DNA from 2 places in the Virgibacillus siamensis genome. Region 2 is predicted to be linked to the other one. Evidence: a T-box and tRNA genes for the amino acid it is inferred to sense, from the RefSeq annotation. Region 2 holds a T-box; the other holds one or more tRNA genes.
What was found. A T-box is a leader RNA that pairs with one kind of tRNA and senses whether it is charged. The one in region 2 lies ahead of serS (serine--tRNA ligase), so its partner is inferred to be a tRNA-Ser.

Region 1 (4,446 bases), 1.1 Mb from region 2:
GAATGATTAATCCGCTGCATATTTTTTTGCGGGCGAAACAGTTGTGGTTCGCCAGTTGGCGATAGATATGCTTTCAGCCCTTCGAAAACTGACTGACCGTAGTGAAATACCATGGCTGATGGATCGACCTCAAGCTTCTGGTACGGCACAATTCGAGGATCATGCCATCCTTCAGGTTCTGAATAATCCATGACAAACATATGGTCCGTAAACGTTCTTCCAAACTGTAATTCTTCTGATTTCGGTTTTTCCTTTCTAGTTGCAGAAAGATTGACTTGAATGGACCGATCTTCCATGTTGTTAGCCCCCTCGGTGTAAAAATTTAATATCTATGATAATTCATATTGCCACATTTTGCAATGGATAAACGCCAAAAGTTTCAAATTTAATGAAAAATTGTACTTCTACAGGTGCGCGGCACTACCCGAATTTTGTCGAAAAATATTAGAGTGTTGTTAAAAAAGCGGTCACAATGGGTTTTGTGACCGCGAATTGCTGATATTATCAGATGACATTCAGGGTTAATTCTCCAAGTTTATCAAACTGAACGTGATAGACTCCTTTTTGCAATGTTTTTGGCAGGATGAAGGTGCCGGCAGAAATGATCATTCCTTTTTCAATGGCATGACCGCTCTTTGCCAGTTCCTGAATCAGCCATTCTACAGCATGCACAGGATTGCCGAGCACTTCAGTGGATGGCCCTTCCGCTATTTTTTCACCATCCAGGGTCAGTTCAGCGTTAATCCCGCCAAGCTGTTCATAAGTCATGCCGTTCACTAGTTCACCGACTGTTATTTTTCCGGCAACCGCACTGTCCGCTATGACCTGCCCCATGCTTGTTTTCGGAAACCAGTCAGTAAATCGGGAGTCCGGAATTTCCAGTCCAGGAGCAATGCTCGTTTTTCGGAGTATGGACTCACGGTTATCGGAGACGGTTAAATCCTCGTTTGCCATAAACATTAGCTCAATTTCAATAAGCGGTGACAGCATTTTATCCAGTTCAATTGTACCTTCTGAAATACTGGTCGTTGTTAATGCACCATACAGTGGTGTGGTGGAATCAAATAATTGTTGTGTTTCTTTGCTTGTCAGGCTTATTTTGTAGCCTGCCAGATTGTCCTGATTTTGTGTCGCTTTTAATTCCGTCAGCAAATGCTGGATCTCATATGCTTCACTGCTGCTAAGGTCTTTTGGGACATCATCTTTGGATATCGGTTCGCAATGATGAAAAGCACTGAATAATGTTTCGGCAAGTTTAGCTGTATTGGCCATTGTTGAACACCTCAATTTATAATGTTTGACTGTCATTATATCAGATATAAAACATCTGCATGTAATAGAATCGCTTAATTAGGCATAGCGATGGCACAATATGATAGAATATTTTTAACATATAGTTGAATGGAGGAAAAGTATGTCTGATTCATTTGAAGTGATGAAGGAAGCGGAAGATTTTTATTATCAGGGAAACCATACAGGGGTCCTCGTCATTCATGGATTCACCGGATCCACACAAAGTATGCGCTTTTTGGGGGAAAGACTGGCCGATGAAGGTTTTACGGTGTACGGGCCAAGATTAAAAGGACATGGAACTGCACCGGAAGAAATGGAGCAGTCGGAATACAGGGAATGGATTAAATCAGTTGGGGAAGGCCTGGAAGTGCTGAATAAAACGTGCGATGAGATTTTTGTAACGGGTCTTTCCATGGGCGGCACACTAACACTGTATGTGGCTGAACATGCTGATGCTGGAAGGATAAAGGGGATTATGCCGATCAATGCCGCGATTCATATGCCAGACTTGATTGAAACATACGAGTCGCTCAAAGATACGGAAACCAGATTCGTGGATGGAATCGGTTCGGATATTAAGAAAGAAGGCATTGAAGAGCTTGCTTACGCTAAAACACCAGTGAAGTCAATGAAGGAAATAATCACGTTGTCTATGATTGTTCGCGGCAATTTGGAAAAAATAACCGCTCCTGCTCTGGTTTTTTCGTCAATCACAGACCATGTTGTACCACCGAAAAATTCACAGGAGATCTATGACTCTATTTCATCGGAGGATCGTGAACTGATAGAATTGGAGAACAGTTACCATGTAGCAACGTTGGATAATGATAAAGAATTGATAGCAGAAAAATGTGTGGCATTTGTGAACCGGTTGCGCTCGGAATAATGTAAAAAAGCCAGTACGCTGCGATGTGACAGCATACTGGCTTTCTGTGAAAAGGAGAAGGTGGGATTCGAACCCACGCGACGCTTACACGCCCTAACGCATTTCGAGTGCGTCCCCTTCAGCCGGACTTGGGTACTTCTCCAATTTATGGATGGTGCTGGTGAGAGGATTCGAACCTCCGACCCCGTCATTACGAGTGACGTGCACTGCCAACTGTGCTACACCAGCAAAATGTTCCATAGAGAATAATACTCCTTTTTCGGAAATTCATCAAGGGGTGAGCACCAACAAAATTATCCAGCACTATTTGGAGAAGACCAAATAGTAAGATACCATAGTGGTAGAAACGATGGTGCCAGGCACCTGAGGAGGCATGTTATATGATAAATAGTTTGCAGGATATGGTTACATTGCATAACGGGGTAAAGATACCGGGATTTGGTCTTGGTGTTTATAAGGTGGAAGATGGTGAGACGGTTATCCATTCGGTAAAAACGGCAATTAAGCATGGGTATCGGTCTATTGATACGGCATCTTTTTATGATAACGAACGTGGTGTCGGACAAGGTATTCGGGAATCCGGTATCCCGAGGGAAAAACTTTTCATTACATCTAAAGTGTGGAACGATCAGCAGGGATTTAACAATACATTAAAAGCATTTGATGCCAGCCTTGAAAAATTGGGAACAGATTATTTGGACTTGTATCTTATTCATTGGCCGGTCAGCGGGAAATTCCATGAAACGTGGAAAGCACTTGAAAAACTTTACCAGGACAGCAGAGTCCGTGCGATTGGTGTCAGTAATTTCCATGTCCATCACTTAAAAAATCTGCTGGAAAACAGTTATGAGAAACCTGTCATCAATCAGGTGGAATATCATCCGCACTTGACCCAAGTGGAATTAAGAGACTTTTGCAGCAAAGAAAATATTCAGCTTGAAGCATGGTCGCCATTAAAACGGGGACAACTTTTGAATGAGCCGGTCATCACAAAAATTGCCCAAAAGTATCAAAAATCGGTCGCACAGGTTATTTTGCGATGGGATATACAGACAAACGTAATCACTATTCCAAAATCGATTCATGAACAGCGCATCATTGAGAATGCGGATATATTTGATTTTTCGCTGTCCAATGAAGAAATGGCACAGATCAGCGCATTAAACATCAATGATCGAAGCGGTTCCAATCCGGATGACTTTTAATTCGATACGCTTCATTTAAGGGTATTATTTTCGTCACATCTGAATTTTTTCGAAAAACCCTTTGACCAATCATCACATTTTTGGTAAATTTACAATAATTTAATAAAAATAACTGCAAAATCTGATTGACCTTGTTGATGAAATAAGGCAGTTGCTTGGATATAAACCAGTTATATGAACGAAAGGCAAATTGGGAATTTGTCTGTTCATATTGCTGGTTTTTTCATTAGCAAACAAGAATACTAAGAAATTTTCAAGGAGGAATCTGAATGAAAGATTTAATTGAACTGGATAAACGGCACTTCATCCATCCGACGTCATCCATTCAACAGCAGCAGGAAAACGGACCAAAAGTGATCATGGAAAAAGGAGAGGGCGTCTATTTGTACGATAAAAATGGAAACGCATTCATTGATGCGATGTCTTCATTATGGAATGTCAATATTGGACACGGCAGGGAGGAACTTGCGGATGCAGCAGCGGCTCAAATGAAAAAGCTCGCATTCAGTTCAGCATTTTCAACGTTCAGTCACGAACCCGCTATTGAATTGGCTGCAAAAATAGCATCCATTACACCAGCCCATTTAAATGCGGTCTTTTTTGCTTCAGGTGGTTCGGAAGCGAATGACTCGGCAATTAAATTGGCACGACATTTCTGGAAAATACAGGGGCAGCCGGAACGCCGAAAAATTATATCATTAAAGCGGGGATACCACGGTGTCGCCGCAGCATCAACAAGCGCAACTGGTATTCCCGAATTTTGGGGGATGGCCGGCCATATGATGACCGACTTTGTCCATGCAGACACCCCATATGGAGGAAGTACAAATAGTGCAACTGCTTCATTACGTGACATGATTGAAAAAGAAGGACAGGAAAAAGTAGCGGCATTTATGGTTGAGCCTATACAGGGAGCAGGAGGTGTCCTGATTCCGCCGGATGATTACTTGAAAGAAGTACAAAAAGTTTGTGATGAATATGGAATCTTGTTCATTGCCGACGAAATTATTACCGGCTTTGGACGGACGGGAAAAATGTTCGGTGTGGAAAATTGGGATCTTC
Region 2 (4,446 bases):
CATTGTCAAACATATTTCCAAAAAAATTTTACCAGAACAAAAAAAAGACATCGGACCACACCACGTGGCCCGATAATCCATTTTTTATTTAATTACTTGTTTGCCGCCCATGTACGGCTGTAGTATTTCCGGTACAACAACAGAGCCATCTTCCTGCTGATAATTTTCCAAAATGGCAGCCACTGTACGGCCGACAGCCAGACCGGATCCATTCAGCGTGTGAACGAATTCCGGCTTGCCTTTATCTTCGCGTCGGAAGCGAATACCGGCACGTCTTGCCTGAAAGTCTTCAAAATTAGAGCAAGAAGAAATTTCACGGTATGTTTCCTGATTCGGTATCCAGACTTCAATATCGTATTTTTTGGCAGCTGTGAATCCTAAATCACCTGTACACATACTCATTACACGGTATGGCAGTTTTAAAAGCTGCAGTACTTTTTCAGCATGACCGGTCAATACCTCTAACGTCTGGTAAGAGTCTTCCGGTTTTACAAAATGGACCAGCTCTACTTTATTGAATTGGTGCTGGCGTATTAGACCACGTGTGTCCCGTCCGGCAGAACCTGCTTCAGAACGGAAATTGGCACTGTATGCCGCATATTGCTTCGGAAGTTCATCATTGGCAAGAATCTCATCACGATGGAAATTCGTCACTGGTACCTCGGCTGTCGGAATCAGGAAATAATCCCATTCCTCCAATTTGAAAACATCTTCTGCAAATTTAGGCAGCTGGCCAGTTCCAGTTAAGCTGGCACGATTGACGATCTGCGGCGGCATCATCTCTGTATAGCCATGTTCGTCAGCATGCAGATCCATCATGAAACTGATTAAGGCACGTTCCAATCGGGTGCCAAGTCCTTTATAAAAGACAAACCGGCTTCCGGTAACCTTTGCAGCCCGTTCAAAATCAATAATATCAAGATCAGCTGCAATATCCCAATGCGGTTTTGCCTCAAAATCAAATGCCGGGACCTCCCCCCATGTGCGAGCGACTATATTATCATCTTCATCCTCACCAATCGGCACGGATTCATGCGGGATATTCGGAATGGAAAGCATCATATGATTCAATTTCTCTTCAATTTCCTTCAATTCCCGATCCAAGTCTGAAATTTGCTGACCCACTTCCCGCATTTCGTTGATAGCAGGCTCAGCATCCTTTTTCTCCTTTTTCAAAACCGAAATTTGTTTAGAAGCTTCATTTCGTTTCGCCTTCAATTTCTCTGTCTCCGCAATCAATCTGCGGCGATGCTCATCAAGCTCTCCGAATTTATCCAATTCGGACAGGTCTTCCCCGCGATGGGCTAATTTTTCCTTAACTAATTCGAAGTTGTTGCGTAAATACTTCATATCCAACATGATTAATTCCTCCTTTTATGATGGTTGTTTGCTAATAAAAATAAAAAAATCCCGTCCCTGTATAAAACAGGGACGAGAGTGTTATTCCCGCGTTGCCACCCTAATTGAAAAGATAAACTTTTCCGGCTTAAATCACATAACGGTTTTTAACCGGGTTCGCCTACTGCATGGTTCAGCAAACCAGTTTGAGGATGGATTCACCGCAATGCCCATATCGGTTTACACCTGCCACCGACTCTCTTGGATAAGCATTCCAGGTACTGGTTCCTCGCAATACTGTTCATATATTACTGTATATCATACCCAATTGCGGGTTAAGATGCAACTATTTGTAAAGATTGTTCCACCATTTGAACAAAATATTCCATAAAACGATTATCATCCGTTAATTCCGGATGGAACGCCGTGCACAAATAATTATCATGTTGTGCTGCTACAATATGGTTCTGATATGTTGCAAGAATATCCACATCAGATCCTGCTTCAACGATATAAGGTGCCCGGATAAACACTGCGTTAACATGTTCCCCAATACGCTTTACTGACATGTCCGCTTCAAAACTGGCGACTTGTCTTCCAAATGCATTACGGGCAACTTTCATATCCATTAAGCCTAAATGAGCATTTTCCTGTCCTGCAATCTCATTTGCCATTAAAATCAAACCGGCACATGTTCCAAAAACAGGCTTTCCCTGTTTTCCGAAGTCCCGGATCGCATCGAAAAAGTCGTAACTGTCAATCAGTCTGCGCATCGTGGTACTCTCTCCGCCGGGAAGAATCAGACCATCGATTTCATTGAACTGCTCTTTTCGCTTCACTTCTATTCCCTGGGCACCAGTTTCCTCAATCGAACGAATATGTTCACGCACTGCCCCTTGTAATGCTAGTACTCCTATTGTAGTCATCGGAATTCCTTCTTTCTACTCGCTGCGATCCTGCATACGATCATGTGCTTCCAATGTACTCATTTCAATACCTTTCATTGCGGTACCCAAGCCTTTGGAAAGCTCACCGATCAATTTGTAATCCGTATAATGTGTTGTTGCTTCCACAATTGCCTTCGCAAACTTTTCCGGATTATTTGATTTAAAAATACCGGAACCGACAAATACACCATCAGCTCCCAACTGCATCATTAAAGCAGCATCAGCGGGTGTTGCAACACCACCGGCCGCAAAATTGACTACAGGCAGACGACCCTCTGTTTTAATTTCCATTAAAAGATTGTACGGTGCACCAATTTCTTTTGCAAACGTCATGACCTCATCATCAGACATGGACGTCAACTTCCTGATTTCAGATTGCACCTGGCGCATATGGCGAACCGCCTCTACGATATTTCCGGTACCAGGCTCCCCTTTTGTACGGAGCATGGACGCACCTTCACCGATTCGGCGTGCTGCCTCACCAAGATTACGGCATCCGCAAACAAACGGTACAGTGTAATCTGACTTTTTGAGATGAAATTCTTCATCTGCTGGTGTCAGCACTTCACTTTCATCAATATAGTCAACACCCATTGCTTCAAGCACACGGGCTTCAACAATATGACCAATGCGTGCTTTAGCCATAACAGGTATGGATACAGCATTTAAGACTTCCTCTGTAATTTCCGGACTTGCCATGCGTGCCACCCCGCCGGCCGCACGAATATCAGATGGAACCCGTTCCAAAGCCATTACGGCTACAGCTCCTGCTTGTTCAGCAATTTTTGCCTGCTCGGCATTGACAACGTCCATAATAACGCCGCCTTTTTGCATTTCAGCCATGCCGCGTTTTACGCGGTCTGTTCCTGTATTTGTCATCTTGCTTCCTCCCTGTGGTATATTTTACTGTGATTAAATTAGAACCAGCCTTTTACGGTATCCACGATGGAACCGAATAAATCGGAAAAGAAATTACCAATAGATCCTAATGTAAGCATGAACCAATTATCTTTTTCTACGGAATCCTGTGCGACTAATGCAACAGTTTGTTTATCATCGCCAGGGAAGATATAACCATAGTCTGCATCACCCTTATAAACAAGTTCAGCAGTTCCGATTTTTTCGCCTTTTTTAATCGGGGCAGCAAGCTCCCCATCTTTATTCAATTTATCTTTATCAATATGGTATTTGATGCCGTATTTCTTTTTTTCACCTTTTTTGACAGGTGCTTTGAATGCCTCTTTTGTTGCAATTTCCACAGTGTCCTTTTTCCCTTTTGAAACAGGAATTGTTGATTTATCCTTCAACTGATAACCCTTTGAAAAAAGCTTTTTGGATTCGAAATTGCTGAATGCATATTCATACAGTTTTTCCGTTTCCTGAAAACGTTCAGCTTTACTTTTCGTTTTCATCACTACTGAGATAAAACGCTGTCCGTTTCGCTCGACAGTACCGGTAAAACAATACCCTGCCAGATCGGTATAGCCGGTTTTTAAACCGTCCACCCCTTTGTAATGGAACTGTTTCAAATATGTAGCCTTATGTGGAAGCATCCAGTTCAGGTTCTCCACTTTATAGCCTTCAAATTTTGTTTCAATCATGCTTGTATAGTCCAACGCTTCCGGATGGTCTTTTATCAGATTAAATGCAAGAAGTGCTGCTGAACGTGCAGATAATAAATTATTCGCATTAGGATCAGTGCCTTCTGGAACATTATCACCAAGCCACTTATTGGAAAGTCCAGTGGAATTTACAAATTTATAATCTGGAAGACCCATTTCTTTTGCTGTTTTATTCATCATTTTGACAAAATTGCCTTCAGAACCTGCTACAAGTTCTGCCAGTGCAATTGTAGCACCATTATCGGAAAAAATGGCCATTGCTTTATACAATTCTTTTACCTTATACGGTTTCCCTTTTGTCAATCCAATACCTGAGAAGGTGGAGTCAGCCGAAATGCTGTATGCATAATTACTGACCTGTGTCGTTGTATCCCAGTCGATTTTACCGGATTTAATAGCTTCCAATACAAGATATTCACTCATCATTTTCGTCATACTTGCTGGAGGCAGTTTAATATCAGGATTTTTAGAGTATACAATCTTTCCCGATTCAGCATCAACCAAAATAGCTGATTCCGCTTCTATGTTTAACGACCCCG

Region 1: it encodes a tRNA-Ser, which carries the amino acid that the T-box ahead of serS (serine--tRNA ligase) is inferred to sense. The anticodon was not compared.

The regions. Positions count from the first base shown of each region.
Region 1 covers NZ_FUIH01000007.1:2,135,341-2,139,786, reverse strand. Annotated here, with positions in the region: gene B1K71_RS14505 (branched-chain amino acid aminotransferase) at 1-296, opposite strand, end outside; gene B1K71_RS14500 (2-keto-4-pentenoate hydratase) at 505-1,272, opposite strand; gene B1K71_RS14495 (alpha/beta hydrolase) at 1,415-2,179, shown strand; tRNA gene B1K71_RS14490 (tRNA-Ser) at 2,232-2,321, opposite strand; tRNA gene B1K71_RS14485 (tRNA-Thr) at 2,332-2,407, opposite strand; gene B1K71_RS14480 (aldo/keto reductase) at 2,560-3,384, shown strand; gene B1K71_RS14475 (aminotransferase family protein) at 3,654-4,446, shown strand, end outside.
Region 2 covers NZ_FUIH01000007.1:3,211,342-3,215,787, reverse strand. Annotated here, with positions in the region: gene serS (serine--tRNA ligase) at 85-1,359, opposite strand; T-box leader at 1,425-1,642, opposite strand; gene pdxT (pyridoxal 5'-phosphate synthase glutaminase subunit PdxT) at 1,674-2,264, opposite strand; gene pdxS (pyridoxal 5'-phosphate synthase lyase subunit PdxS) at 2,280-3,164, opposite strand; gene B1K71_RS19175 (D-alanyl-D-alanine carboxypeptidase family protein) at 3,203-4,446, opposite strand, start outside.